Regions from separate parts of the Streptomyces sp. NPDC054866 genome, predicted to be linked through region 1. Evidence: riboswitches for the same ligand, from Rfam matches in the RefSeq annotation. Region 1 holds a riboswitch; the other holds the start of a gene.
What was found. Region 1 has a riboswitch for cyclic di-AMP ahead of ACWGI2_RS27960 (M23 family metallopeptidase). Riboswitches for the same ligand answer to the same signal wherever they lie in the genome.
Positions count from the first base shown of each region.

Region 2: linked by a shared signal. The riboswitch ahead of ACWGI2_RS34295 (LysM peptidoglycan-binding domain-containing protein) and the one ahead of ACWGI2_RS27960 (M23 family metallopeptidase) in region 1 are both predicted to bind cyclic di-AMP.

Region 1 covers NZ_JBSGZA010000005.1:639,736-647,096, forward strand. The annotation lists gene ACWGI2_RS27925 (amino acid permease) at 1-846, shown strand, start outside; tRNA gene ACWGI2_RS27930 (tRNA-Lys) at 957-1,032, shown strand; gene ACWGI2_RS27935 (ANTAR domain-containing protein) at 1,316-1,990, shown strand; gene ACWGI2_RS27940 (ANTAR domain-containing protein) at 2,052-2,801, shown strand; gene ACWGI2_RS27945 (helix-turn-helix domain-containing protein) at 2,845-3,195, opposite strand; tRNA gene ACWGI2_RS27950 (tRNA-Met) at 3,977-4,050, shown strand; gene ACWGI2_RS27955 (PP2C family protein-serine/threonine phosphatase) at 4,218-5,378, shown strand; cyclic di-AMP (ydaO/yuaA leader) riboswitch at 5,581-5,727, shown strand; gene ACWGI2_RS27960 (M23 family metallopeptidase) at 5,739-6,824, shown strand; gene ACWGI2_RS27965 (aldo/keto reductase) at 7,028-7,361, shown strand, end outside.
Region 2 covers NZ_JBSGZA010000008.1:263,673-271,033, forward strand. The annotation lists gene ACWGI2_RS34280 (carbohydrate ABC transporter permease) at 1-392, shown strand, start outside; gene ACWGI2_RS34285 (maleylpyruvate isomerase N-terminal domain-containing protein) at 400-1,104, shown strand; gene ACWGI2_RS34290 (GNAT family N-acetyltransferase) at 1,177-1,719, shown strand; gene ACWGI2_RS34295 (LysM peptidoglycan-binding domain-containing protein) at 1,809-2,534, opposite strand; cyclic di-AMP (ydaO/yuaA leader) riboswitch at 2,537-2,693, opposite strand; gene ACWGI2_RS34300 (class I SAM-dependent methyltransferase) at 3,368-4,177, opposite strand; gene ACWGI2_RS34305 (hypothetical protein) at 4,297-4,488, opposite strand; gene ACWGI2_RS34310 (alpha/beta fold hydrolase) at 4,562-5,392, opposite strand; gene ACWGI2_RS34315 (GlxA family transcriptional regulator) at 5,464-6,414, shown strand; gene ACWGI2_RS34320 (TetR family transcriptional regulator) at 6,436-6,894, opposite strand; gene ACWGI2_RS34325 (nitroreductase) at 7,060-7,361, shown strand, end outside.

The sequences.
Region 1 (7,361 bases):
ATCGGGCTGCTGATGGCTCAGTACACCTTCACCGGGTACGACGCCTCCGCCCATATGACCGAGGAGACCCACGACGCGTCGACCGCCGGACCCAAAGGCATCGTCCGGTCCATCTGGACGTCCTGGATCGCCGGCTTCGTGCTGCTCCTGGGCTTCACGTTCGCCATCCAGTCGTACGACGGGGCCCGCGAGTCGGCGACGGGGGCGCCGCCCGCCCAGATTCTTCTCGACGCGCTCGGAGCGACCGCGGGCAAGCTGCTCCTGCTGGTCGTCATCGGCGCGCAGCTCTTCTGCGGCATGGCCTCCGTGACCGCCAACTCCCGCATGATCTACGCCTTCTCGCGGGACGGAGCGCTGCCGTTCTCGCACATCTGGCACTCGGTCAACCCGCGTACGCGCACGCCCGTCGCGGCGGTCTGGCTCGCGGCGCTCGGCGCGCTCGTCCTCGGACTGCCGTATCTGATCAACGTCACGGCGTACGCGGCGGTGACGTCCATCGCCGTCATCGGGCTCTACATCGCCTACGTCATCCCGACCCTCCTGCGGCTGCGCAAGGGCGACGGATTCGAACGCGGGCCCTGGCACCTGGGCCGCTGGTCACGCCCGATCGGCATCGTCGCGGTGGTCTGGGTCGGCGTGATCACGGTGCTCTTCATGCTGCCGCAGGTCTCGCCGGTCACCTGGGGGACCTTCAACTACGCCCCGATCGCGGTCCTCGTCGTCCTTGGATTCGCCGCGACCTGGTGGTTCGCATCGGCCAGGCACTGGTTCCTCAACCCGGACCACGAGCGCACGGCGGCCCGCGAGGCGGCCAGGAGCGGGGGGCCGGAACCGGCCGATCCCTGAGCGCGCGGCGGCCTCCGCCGGCCCGTCGCGGAACGCGCGACGGGCCAAGGAGGCGATACCCGATCGGACGACTGGGCCTCTGCGGCTATGCTCGGGGGGTGCGTCCGCACGGACCGTTAGCTCAATTGGCAGAGCAGTGGACTTTTAATCCATTGGTTGTGGGTTCGAGTCCCACACGGTCTACCAGGAGCGGGCAGAGGGAAACACCCTCTGACCTGCTACGTAGCGCCCGGGTCGGCTTTGGTCGGCTCGGGCGCTGCTTCATTTCCGGGCTCGTGCGTGAGCGATGTCTGTCTGAGCGATGCGTGGGCGGACGGGCTGACAGCGGGGCTCGCGTCCGCCCGCGACGGCGGCAATCGGGCAAGTCGTGCTTTTCGGCCGTCACTTGGAGCAGCCGGCACTACTCTGGGAGTCCACGGCTGGCGCCTCGCCGCGCCGCATGGGACCGACGGATGCGGGGTCGGAGAGTATGGGTTCGACGGTCGGTGAGCTCCTGGACAGCCTGCCCGCGGCGGCGAACCAGGAACAGCGCCGGGGGTGGGCGGTTGCCTGCGCGCAGGCACTGGGCCTTGGCGGAATCGCCGTCGCCTTGGGGCAGGAGCTGGTGTGGTTCAGCGATGAGACCAGTGCGCGCCTGGAGGACCTGCAGTTCGTCCTCGGGCAGGGGCCCAGCAAGTCCTTCCTCGACGAAACAGAGGTACGCGAATTGCCCGACCTCGGCCGCGTGCTGGCCCGGCGCTGGCCCCAGTTCGTCGCTGAGGCCGAGGAATTGGGGATCGCGGCCCTGTTCGTCTGGCCCGTGTACATCGGCGCCGTGCAGGCGGGGACGATGACCGGCTACCGGCGCACGGTAGGTCCGCTCACCGGGCAGCAGTTGTCACAGGGGCAGTTGGTCGCCGACGCGCTGGCCCAGCACGTACTGAACCGCTGGCCGGTCAGCACCGCCGCCGGTAATGGCCCGGGGCACGTAGGAGCGGTGGATCTGCACCGGGCCGAAGTGCACCACGCCACCGGCGTCCTCAGCGAGACACTCGGCGTTTCGCTGGCCGAAGCCCTGGACCGGCTGCGCGCCCGGGCCTACTCCTCCGGCCGGTCCCTGTCGGACACCGCCCACACCGTGATTCAGCAGGAGCTCCCGCGATGACATCGAACCGCCCGGTCAAGGGCTCCGGCCACGCTCTGCGCGGGGCTCAAGGAGTGCACCCATGAGCAGGGAACAGCACATCGCCCGTACCTTCGTGGAGCTGGCCGACACGTTGGTGGAGGACTTCGACGTCATCGATTTTCTGCACCAGATGACCGTCCGCTGCCAGGAGATCCTTGATGTCACCGATGCCGCGGTCTTCCTGGCCCACCCCAGCCTGCGCCTGCACAGCCCCGCGCCCTGCGACCCGAGTCCCGCCCTGCAGCGCATCCTGGAAGCCGCCTGCGCCCAGGGCCCGGCCGTGGACGCTCACGCGACCGCCCAGCCGGTCACCGCGTCGAGCGCGGCCGACGCGGCCGCACGCTGGCCGCAATTCACCCCACAGCTACAGGCCGGCGGCTACACCCTGGCCAGCGCGGTGCCGATGCGTCTGCGCCGGGAGAACATCGGCAGCCTGCTCCTGCTGCGCACCGGAGACCTGCCCCTGAAGGCTGACGACCTCGCACTCGCCCAGGCGCTCGCCGATGCCGCCACCATCGGCCTGATCCAGGCCCGCACGCTACGCCAGCAGCACACCGTCAACGAACAACTCCACACCGCCCTGCAGAGCCGCATCGTCATCGAGCAGGCGAAGGGCGTTCTCGCGGTCCGCAGCAACACCACCCTCAACCAGGCGTTCGACGCCCTGCGCCAGCACGCCCGGCGTAACCGGATCCTGCTCAGCAGCGTCGCCCGGGACGTCATCGAGGCCGGGCTGACGCCTGTCACCGGCCCCGCCCGACCACAGACCGACAAAGCGGACAGCGAGTAGCGCGAGCGAGCAGCGAGAGCGAGCACACCCGCAGTCGCGGGGCTCAGCCGTTCTGACTCGTGGCTGTCGGCGTCGCTGATTCGGCGGCGCGGTGGCGGTGTTCGGCGTTGATGCGCTGGGCTTCTTCGAGCTGATCTTCGAGGATGACGATGCGGCAGGCGGCCTCGATGGGGGTGCCCTGGTCGACGAGCTCTCGGGCGCGGGCGGCGATGCGCAGTTGGTAGCGGGAGTAGCGGCGGTGTCCGCCCGCGGAGCGGAGCGGGGTGATGAGGCGGGCTTCTCCGATGGCGCGGAGGAAGCCTTGGGTGGTGCCGAGTATTTCGGCGGCCCGGCCCATGGTGTAGGCGGGGTAGTCGTCGTCGTCGAGACGCCCGAAGGAATCGTCTGCTGTCACTTGCACCTCTCTATGGAACGCGTGGAGGGGCCCGGGTGCTGTACGGCACCCGGGCCCCGAAGGAACTGCTACACCATCTGCCGGCCCTGTTGCTGCGCCGGCCTTCTGTTTCCGCAGACCCGACCGAGATGCTGTCGGGACTGCCGGGATCGCGGTTGCTTGACCGGAGACCACCTCACTATCGATGTCCTGCGGTACCCGGGCTCAAGATGCCGCCCGGGCGATCCTCCTGATGGCGCTCGGCTCCTCCGTTCTTCCCTCTTTGATCACTTGCTTACTTACGGGTACTGCGAACTGCTGGTGATGCGTACTGCTGGTGTTGCGAACTGCTGGTGATGCGAACTGCACTTGCTTCAACTGCGGTACTGCTCACGGCGGCCCCTGATCACTGCGGGCCACCCGGTCCGGTCGTCAGTCCCGTCGCCGTCCTGCAACCGCTCTGGCTTCGGAACTCCACCACCGCACCGTCCTGCGAACTGCACTTGCGGGTACTGCTGCCCGGCAGTTCGTCTCTGCCAGGCCCTGCTGTCTCTCTGGGTTACGAGAGAAACCATAACCACACCACCGCCCAATGTCTACTCCAGCCACCATAGATTTTCGTGTGTTCGATGGTGAGGTAATCGGCTTCGAACAGCGATGGTGGGCGCGTGCTCGTGCCGATGCTGGTCAGCAAGGCGCAGCTGGACCGCGTATCCCGCCCATGTCGCGGCGCGCGAGCAGCGGCCGCCGCGCAACCGGTTCGCTTTCACTCCCCCTGATGGCGTAGAGTTGCATTCAACGGCGCGGGGTGGAGCAGCTCGGTAGCTCGCTGGGCTCATAACCCAGAGGTCGCAGGTTCAAATCCTGTCCCCGCTACTAAAGACCGAAGGCCCGGATCCAGAAATGGATCCGGGCCTTCGGTGTTTTCCGGCGAGGCACAGTTTCCGTCGGGGCGCGGGTTTCCGTTGCGGCCGGCCCATCCGCCGTAACCCGCTCGGCCCACACCGGTCGCCCCGCGTCGCCCCACCGGGAACCCTGAGTGAGTGGGGCAGCGAGAAGGAAGCGGCGGCGGGGGCGGCGGCAAGCGTCCCGATGTCCGGCACGAGCGTGCGCTCGTGCGGGCCCTCCCCCTGCTGCTCATCCTCGTCGGGGTCGTGTACGACATCTCGACCCCGCCCAGGTTCACCGCCGTGCCCCTCTTCACCGCCGCCCCGCTCGTCGCCGCGCCCTTCTACTCGCTGATCGGCACCACCCTCATCGGCGCCTGCTCCTGCGCCGCCGTGCTCGCCCTGCACTTCAAGAACAACACCGCCACCGACGTCGAGGCCGTCACCGAACTGATCACGGTGGTGACCGTCGCCGTCCTCGCTGTCGTCATCAACCGCGTCGTACGCCGCAGCGACAAACAGCTCGCCTCCGCCCGCTCCATCGCCGAGGCCGCCCAGCGCGCCGTACTGCCGCAGCCGGACCCCCGGATCGGCGGGCTCGATGTCGCGGCGCGGTACGAGGCCGCGGAGGCGGACGCGTTCATCGGGGGTGATCTGTACGCCGTGCAGGACACCCCGCACGGCGTACGCGTCATCGTGGGCGACGTACGGGGGAAGGGCATGGGCGCGGTCGCGGCCGTCGCCGTCGTGATCGGGGCGTTCCGGGAGGCCGCCGAGCAGGAGGCCACGCTGGAGGCCGTGGCGCAGCGCCTGGAGCGGGCCCTGGCGCGCGAGGGCACGCGGCGCGACGGGCTCGACGCCTTCGAGGGGTTCACCACCGCTGTCCTCGCGGAGATCCCGCACGGCGACGGCCCGGTGCGCCTCATCAACCGCGGGCACCCGGGGCCGCTGCTCCTGCGCGGCGACGGGCGGCTGTGCGTCCTGTCCGCCACCGAGCCCGCGCTGCCGCTCGGGATGGGCGACCTGGGCGCCTGGCCCGACCGCGCGGACGAGACGGAGTTCCCGCCGGGGGCGATGCTGCTGCTCTACACCGACGGGCTCTCCGAGGCGCGTGACATCCGGGGCGAGTTCTACAACCCGGCGGCCCGGCTCGGCGGCCGGATCTTCCCCGGGCCCTACGGACCTGACGCGCTCCTGGCCACGCTCGTCGAGGAAGTGCGGCGGCACACCGGGGGCGGAGGGACCGACGACATGGCGCTGCTCGCGGTGCGGCGGCCGATGTCACCGGCCGTGACCGAAGAACACCACTCCGCATAACAACTGACGCACTGTCAAGGAGATGTGAAGCTCCGGTGTGTGAAGAAGTGGGGTCAACTCGCCCCGTTCCAGACCCCGGTGTCCCGATAAGTACGGGCCAAAGACGTTAACGATCAGTCGGAACAGCTTGGAATACAGCCCTGCTGTCTATTAACGTTCGATAACGCAGCGCGGTCGTCCCAGCCGTCACTCGAGTCGGCTCCGCGCGCACGCGCCTAATCCCGAAAGGGAGCCGGGGAACCACTAATTGGGGTGAATCGGGCATCTGTGCATCCGTGCCAGACGTTCGTAGGAGACCTTCCTGCTCCGAACCCGTCAGCTAACCCGGTAGGCGAGAAGGAAGGAAAGGAGTGCGCCCCAGTGGCGTCCAACCGCCCTGCCCCCCAAGGCGTGTACGTACCGAATGACGACGATTTCGGTGGGTACGACGACAATTCCTGGGAGGAATGGAATCCCACCGAGGAGTCCATCCGTCCCGTCCGCGGCAGGCACCGCGTCCACAAGCGGGGCGGTGGCGGGCTCGCCCGCAGCTCCACGGTTCTCGGCGTAGGCGTCATCGCCGCCGTCGGCGCGGGCGGCATCGCCACCGCGCAGGGCGGCAAGCCCCCGGTGGCCATCGAGATGCCGGACCTCTCGGCCGTCACGGACTCGCTGCCGGAGGCCAAGTCGCTTCCTGGCGTGGGCTCTTTGATATCCGACGACTCGTCCGACTCGGGCTCCGCGGACAACGGCGTGACGACCGCCGCCGCGCCCCTCAGCGCCGCCGGACTCAGCACCGCCGACGCCGAGCAGGGCACCACGGACGCGGGCGAGGCACTGCGGGCCCGCATCATGGAGCAGGCCGAGAACCAGCAGGACCAGGCGGACGACGCGGTCCAGAAGGCGGCCGAAGAAGCCGCCGTCAAGCAGGCCGCCGCGCAGGCCGCCGCCAAGCAGTCCGCGGCCGAGAAGAAGATCGCCGCAGAGAAGGCCGCCGCGAAGAAGAAGGCCGAAGAGGCCGCGAAGAAGAAGGCCGAGGCGGAGCGCCTGGCCAAGCTCGCGAAGAGCTACACCCTCCCCGTCGCCTCGTACACGCTCACCGGCACCTTCGGTCAGCCCGGCTCCATGTGGTCCTCCGGCTACCACACCGGCCTGGACTTCGCGGCTCCCACGGGCACGCCCATCAAGGCCGTCCACTCCGGCACCATCAAGGAGGCCGGCTGGGCGGGGGCGTACGGCTACCGCACGGTCCTCGAACTCGACGACGGCACCGAGGTCTGGTTCTGCCACCAGTCCTCGATGAACGTCAGCGTCGGCCAGAAGGTCACCACCGGCGAGACCATCGGCCGCGTCGGCGCGACCGGCAACGTCACCGGGGCGCACCTCCACATGGAGGTCCACCCGGGCGGCGACTCCACCGGGGTCGACCCGGCGGCGTGGCTGCGCGACAAGGGCCAGTCGCTCTGAAGCAGCCGCTTTGAGGCAGCCCCGCTGAAACAGTCCCTCTGAAGCAGCCCTTCTGAGGCAGTCCCAATACCCCGGCGGTCCTGACGACAACCCCCCGACGTCAGGGCTGCCGGTTCGGCGTGCGCGCTCGCGCTTACGTATGCGGATGGAATCGGCGTCCCGCTGTACGGAATTCCGTGGTCCGTACAGGCGTTGAGCCCCGTATGACTTCTCTCCGCAAGCTTGGCTCGTCCGACCTCGAGGTCTTCCCGCTCGCACTCGGCGGCAACGTCTTCGGCTGGACGGCCGACGAGGCGCAGTCCTTCTCCGTGCTCGACGCCTACACCGCCGCCGGCGGCAACTTCATCGACACCGCCGACGTCTACTCGGCCTGGGTGCCCGGCAACAAGGGCGGCGAGTCCGAGACCGTCATCGGCAACTGGCTCGCCGCGCGCGGCAACCGCTCCGACGTCGTGCTCGCCACCAAGGTCGGCGCCCACCCCGACTACAAGGGCCTGTCCGCGAACACCATCAAGTCCGGCGTCGAGGAGTCGCTGC
Region 2 (7,361 bases), on a different contig from region 1:
CGCTGTTCTCCGCCTTCGCGTGCTTCGTCTTCCGGCAGTACTTCCTCGGATTCCCACGGGAGTTGGAGGACGCGGCGCGCGTCGACGGGCTCGGATACTGGCGCACGTACTGGCGGGTGGTGGTGCCCAACTCCCGGCCCGTCTTCGCGGCGGTGGGCACGATCGTCTTCATCGGCGCGTGGAACTCGTTCCTTTGGCCGCTGGTCATCGGTCAGGACCGCGACGCATGGACGGTGCAGGTCGCCCTGTCGTCGTTCACCACGTCCCAAGTGATCAGGCTGCACGAACTCTTCATCGCGGCCGCCGTGTCGATCGTGCCGCTGCTCGTCGTGTTCCTGTTCTTCCAGCGGTGGATCGTGGCGGGGGTGGAGCGTTCGGGCATCGACGACTGACTCCTCCGTGTCCACGCCGAAGGCGACCACGTCGGCCATTTTCACGATGTCGGCCGTTGTTACGATCTTCCGCATGCAGAGCGCGGACATCGCAGTTGACGGGGAAGACCTGCGCCGGGTCGTCACTCTGGCCATCGACACCCTGAGGGACGCAGATCCCGCCGCCTGGGAGGCCAAGGCGGGAACGCTCGAGTGGACGTGCTGGGAGACGCTCGAGCATCTGGCCGACGATCTGTTCACCTACGCCGCGAGGTTCGGGCTCGCCGAGCCGCCGACGTCGACAGGGTTGCCGTTCCGGACGAGCAGTGACCGAAGCGGTGGGCCGGAGAACGTCATCTTCGTTGATCGGGCCTCGGGCCCCGAGGGGCTCCTGACCATCCTGGAGGCGTGTGGAGGCCTGCTCGCGTCCGTGCTGCGCACGGCACCTTCAACTACCGTCGCTCACCACGTCTTTGGGCCCTCTGATCCAGAGGGCTTTGCCGCCATGGCCGTCGTTGAGACCCTTGTGCACACCCATGACATCACTCAGGGGCTGAATCTGGAGTGGTCGCCGCCGAGGGGGCTGTGCGAACGGGTCCTGCGGAGGCTCTTTCCCCACGTCGCCATTGACTTCGACGTCTGGCAGATCCTGCTGTGGGCGACGGGACGCACCGCCCTTCCTCATCGCCCACGACTCACCGAGTGGCGCTGGTACGGCACGAAGGGTGCGTGAGTGCCCACCGCGCAACCGGGACGAACGCATATGGGGTTGCCGCCGGTCAGCCGTCTCGGATAGGAAGCCTGCATGCTAAAGGGCAGCAAGGTCGGGCTCAGGGCCCGGCACGAGGACGACATCCCGATCCTGCGGACCGAGCTCTACGACGACGTGGTCAACGCCTCGCGGTCCGAAGGCCGGCCGTGGCGGCCGATCACGCCCGGCTCGAAGGACTCGCGGCTGGTGGTCGACGACGACGAGCAGGGGCACGTCCCGTTCTCCGTGGTGGAACTGGACGGCGGCACGCTGGTCGGCACCGCGGCGCTGTGGAGCATCGACAACCACAACCGGTCCGCGCACATCGGGCTCGGACTGCTGCTGTCCGCCCGCGGAAAGGGCTACGGCACGGACGTCGTCGCGGTGCTGTGCCACTACGGTTTCGTCGTACGTGGCCTGCAGCGGCTGCAGATCGAGACGCTGGCGGACAACGCCGCGATGCTGCGCTCCGCCGAGCGCAACGGCTTCGTCCGCGAGGGGGTGCTGCGCTCCTCGGCCTGGGTGATGGGTGAGTTCATGGACGAGGTGCTGCTCGGGCTCCTCGTAGAGGACTGGAAGCAGGACTCGCGGAGCTAGGCCGCCCGCCTCCGTAGACAGGCCTGAGCCCCGGGCGTCTGGCGCGCCGGGGCTCAGAGGGGATGACGAGACGGGGGGTGCGGTCTGGTCTAGTACGGGCCGTTCACGTTGTCGATCGAGCCGTACCGGTCGGCCGCGTAGTTGCAGGCGGCAGTGATGTTGGCGACCGGGTCGTAGCTGTCCAGCGAGGTGCCGGGCACGTGGTAGGCGTTGAATGTGGGGGCGATGACCTGAAGGAGTCCCTTGGAGGGGGTTCCGGCCACGGCGTTGGAGTCCCAGTTGTTGATGGCCAGCGGGTTGCCGGAGGACTCGCGCATGATGTTGCGGTGGATGCCCTCGTAGGAGCCGGGGATGCCGCGCTGGGCCATGATGTCGAGCGATTCCTTGATCCAGCCGTCGAGGTCGTTGGTGTACGACTTCTTCGCCGGGGCAGAGGCGGGCTTGGCAGCGGCGGCGTCCTTGCGCTCGGAGCGGTCCGCTCGCTCGGCGGCGGCCCTCTCGCCGAGGGTGAGCTTGATGCCGGGGTGGATCAGTGCCGGGTCACCACCGAGGGCGTCGCGGTTGTCCTCGTACAGCTTCTTCCAGCCGCCGCTCAGCGAGTGCTCGCGGACGATCTTGGAGAGGGTGTCGCCCGCGGCGACGACGTAGGTCTTCGGGGCGGCGGCGGGCTTGGCGGCCGGGGCTGCCTGCGCGGCGCTGGCGGCGGTCGCGCCGAGGACCGGGAGCACGAGCACGGCCCCGCCCGTGCCTGCGGCGGCGATGCCGCGGGTGAGCGAGCTGGACTTGGGACGGCGGTGCTTTCCCTTTGCAGGCATGACGAATTCCTCTCCGTCGCCTACGAGGTGAGCTGTCGGGTTCGGACGGGAGATGTCCGGTCGCACTGCGCATGCGACTTCACCCCGAGCCGTTCCGGAATCCGGATCGGCGGCTTACCTGGGTCCCCCGCTCCTGCCGAGCGAAAGTGAGTGATGGGAAGGGTTTCCGGACAGCGGCAGGATTCGGCGTTCCATCCGGATTGACGGTGACGTTAAGCGAGAAAGCCCGGAGGGAACAAGAGCGGAATTCGAATAGGGAATGCGCGAGGCCAGTCCTTGGCGGTCAGAACCGCTGGCCCTCTTTGATCAAATAGCCCCAACTTTCTTTACGCAGAACGGAAGTGCGCTCAGCGGCGCCCCGGGGGACGCGAGCTGTTGGTGTGACCTATTCCACTGAATTGGATGCGGTCTGGAGGCAACCTACTGGCGCGTCGGATCGTCCATTTCGCACGAGTGTCCCGCAATGCAGACACAGCTTTATATACATTACTAATGCTGCACAAAAGCGCTCCTCATGGACAAGACGGACATGGGGTGAGGTTCGCTTTTCTGGCCAAAGGGGACATCTTGCCTAATTGGTGGAGGATGGTGGCCTGCGCGGAGCTGCTCCGGCTGGGGCCCGGCCGACGTCACCGAGGTGTCTGCGCACGGCCTCACTCGCCAGATCGAGCAACTCCCGGCATCTAGAGCCGAAATGGGGAAATCATTGTCGACGAGGGGCGGCAGTTGGAGTTGCTGAGTCCCCGTATGGGGGCGACCTGTTGTGTGCCCTACGCGATCTGCATTTCGAGAATCCCGGCTCTTCGCCCGCTCCTGGACACGCGCCGGCGCTCTCAGGCGCTGGCGCGGACCGGCCTTCCCCGGACCGCCCATGCGCGGGCGGCTAGCACGATCGAACCGTCCGGCCGCGTAGGCACGGTCTCGCGAAGTGCGTCACGCAAATGTTCTCGGGCGGATGGTGCGAGGGCGGTCACGTAGCCAGGGGCGGGGCCTTGTCCGGCCAGGAATGGCTCCCACAGGTCAGGGAATTCGGCGAAAACGGTGGCCACTTCCACCGGGGCGACAGCCACGTCGACGAGTCCAGCGTCCGTCCACAGCGATCGGAGGCGGTCCGGGCTGCACAGCGGGAATCGCCGGCTTTCGTCCAACTCGGCGGCCGACGGGTCCAGCGCGACCGCGGCTCGCCAGAAGTGACGCAGGAACGCCATGCCTTCGGCGTAGTCCCACACGTACGCGGCGACCAGCCCGCCCGGCCGCACGACCCGGGCCGCTTCGGCCACCGCCGCACCCGGCGCGGGAAGGAAGTTGAGCACCAAGCCACTGACGGCTACGTCGAACCCCGCTTGGCGCACCGGCAGCGACAGCCCGTCGGCGACGGCGAAGCACGCGGGCGGGGGAGCGGCGGCACGGGCCGCATCCACGAACCCGGCGGACCGGTCCAACCCCACCACCAGCCGCGGCCGACATCGCGCAGCCACAGCCGCGGTCAGCGCCCCCGTGCCACAGCCCACATCCAGCCACCGCAAACCGTCCTCGCAGCCGAGCCACGCCACGAACTCATCCGCGACCAGGCGACTCCACCGGCCCATGTACCGCTCGTAGGCGTTCCCGGCCGCCCACACGTCGAACCGCTGCTCCGTCATGCCACCACGATCCCTGACCGGACCCGCGCGAGCCACGGGAAGGCGTATGGGCCCGCTGGGCAGAGCGAGTTCGGCCGCGTCGAAGCTCGTAGGTACACGCGGCCGGAACCGGCACAGCGCTAGATGTCGCTGTCGCCGCTGGGTAGTTCGTTGTGGCCTTCAGTCCAGTTGTTGACCCACCCGCACACCCCGCACGCGTAGCGGCCGTTGACGCCCGATACCTCGGTGCCGCACCGGCGGCAGTCCGTCGTAGTGATCTCCTGAGAGTCCAGGAACGCCATGGCCAGCGTCTGGGGCCGTTCGGATGTCATGGCCCCGACCCTATCCATGAGGCTGCCGGCGGCCTGGCGAGGGGGTGACGATCCAACCCGGGGACGTCAGCCTTCAGGCGGTGAAGAAGTCGACGAGCGCGCGGGCGATCCCGCCGGGCGCGTTCTCTGTGGGGATGTGCCCCGCATCTGGAACACGTACGAGCGTGGTGTTCGGCATCTCCGAGGCGAACCGCTCGGCGTACTCCACTCTCTCGAAGGCATCTTCCTCGCCCCAGATCAACAACTTGGGTGTCGTGGACCGCCGCAGCGCGGGCACGAGATCAAGGGTGTAGCGGCTGTCGGCCGCGCCCGCCAGGGCCATCCAGGAGCGGCGTACCCGCGCATCGGTCCACGGCTCCAGATAGTCCGCGATCAGCTGCTCGGTCGCGGCACCGGCCAGTGCCGCCGTCACCGCCCGTCGGCGGGCGTCGAGAACGTCGTCGACGGTGGCCCCCGCGGCGTCCCCCGGGCTCCGGAACCGGGCCACGTGAGGCGCCGGCCAGGAGTCGTAGGCGACCGAGTTGACCAAGGCCAGCCGGGACACCTTCAGCCGATCGTGGACGAGGAGATGCTGGGCGATGGCACCGCCGATGTCATGACCCGCCACGGCGATCGGCCCGGAGATCTTCAGGGCGGACACAAACCGCGTCACCCAGTCCGCAACGGCCGGGACCGTGGCAGTGTTCAGGGTGAGTTCGCCTCCCGAGCGCCCCAGCCCGGGCAGGTCGACCGCAATAGGCCGCAGCCCCGCCTCAGCGAGGCGGTCCATCACAGGGAGCCAGACCCGGCTCCAGTACGTTCCGTGCAGCAGCAACACGGCGGGGCCGTCCTGCTCCACGGTCAGATAGCTCGCTGATTCGCCGTCGACCTGGACTTCCGTCCTCAGCACTCCCGTTTCGCTCATGGGACCACTGTGACCCGGGGCGGCCCGCCCGGCCCAGAGTCCAGAAAGACACCGGCAGGTACATTCCTGCCATGAACCCGCATCGGGTAGTGGCACTGCTCAACCCGCCCCAGTCGCCCTTCGAGCTCGCCTGCGCCGCCGAGCGCTTCGGCCGCACCCCGCAAGATGCGACGGCCCGCTACAGCTTCCGGATCTGCGCCGAGACGCCTGGACCCCTGCGGACCACCGTCGGCTACACGATGCTCGTCGACGCCGGGCTGACGGCCCTCCAAGAGGCGGACACCGTGGTCATCCCCGGCTGGCAACCGTCCGGCGCGCCCGTGCCGACGACCGTCACCGAGGCAGTGCGGGCCGCTCACCAGCGCGGGGCGAGGATCGTAGCCATCTGTACGGGGGCGTTCGTGCTCGCGCAGGCCGGACTGCTCGACGGCCGTCGAGCCACCACCCACTGGCGTGACACCGCCCAACTCGCCGCCGCCTTCCCCGAGGTGCAGGTGGACCAGGACGTGCTCTTCGTGGACCACGGCGACGTGGCGACCAGCGCCGGGACCGGCGCGGGCATCGACCTGTGCCTGCACCTGGTCCGTTCCGACCACGGTGCGGCCTACGCCGCCCAGGTCGCCCGGCACATGGTCCTGCCGCCCCACCGCGAGGGCAGCCAACTCCAGTACGCCGCACAGCCCGCGCCGGCCAGGGCGGACGAGTCATTGGCGCCGCTGCTGGAGTGGGCCACCGCGCGCCTCGACACCCCACTGACCCTCGATCGCCTCGCCGAACACGCCGGACTGTCCAGCCGAACCCTCGCCCGGCGGTTCACCGAACAGCTCGGCACCAGCCCGGGCCAGTGGCTGCTCACCCAGCGCCTCGACGCGGCACGAGTGCTGCTGGAGCAGACCGACCTACCGGTCGAAGCCATCGCCACCCGGGTCGGACTCGCCTCGGCGGTCAACCTGCGCCGCCGTTTCCGGGCGCATCTGGGCACCACACCGGGCGCGTACCGACGGATCTTCAGCGAAACGTGAGCAACCGCAACCATCTGCCCGTCAGCTCGTGCCACGTAGTGCGCGTTCGAGGAGGACTTCTGCTGCCGCCCGCGCGTGACGGCCGTAGTCCGCTTCTCCCAGAACCATGGCACGACTGGCCGCGCCGTCCGCGAGGGTGACCAACTGTTCGGCGAGCGCGGCGGGTTCCCGGCAGCCCAGTTCCTTCACCAATGCGGTGACCAGCCCCACCATCCGCAGTTTCTGTTCGCGGGCGTAGGAATGGACCGCGTTGGTCGGGTCGGGGAACTCCGCGGCGGCATCGATGAAGGGGCATCCGCGCACCGGGGCACCGACCGCCACGGGCTGGTCGAACAGTCCCAGGATCCGTTCCCGTGGGGGGAGTTCCTCGCGGGTCAGCACGCCCTCCAGGGTGGCGCCCGACGACGCGAGGTCCTGGAGGTGGGCGATGACCAGATCGCCCTTGGTCCGGAAGTGCGCGTAGAGCGTGCGCTTGGACACCGGTGCTTCCTCCGCGACCTGTTCCATGCCGGTCGCGTTGATCCCCTGAGTCGCGAACAGTTGGGCGGCGGCAGCCAGGATGCGCTCCCGGCCCCCACGTCCCCGCCGTTGAGGTGCCGTAGTCGTCGTGGTCGTCGCGCGACACGCGCGTTCCGTCCGGAGGCTGTGCCTTCAGACGTCATACGCGCGATCTTCTCGCTGGCTGGTGCCGCACCGTCCAACTCCAATGCGCAGCCGTGGCAGGTGGAGGTGGTGAGCGGCGCGGCGCGTGAGCGCCTGGCGAATACCTTGCAGGCGGACCATGCCGAGAAGCGAACATCGGTGGACCTTCCGTACTCCGAGGACATGTACGCGCAGGTGCACCGGGTACGCCGGGCCGAGTTCGGCAGCGAGCTGTACGGAGCGCTGGGCATCGGCCATGACGACCATGCGGCACGCGCGGCTTACGACGCGGAGAGCTTGCGTTT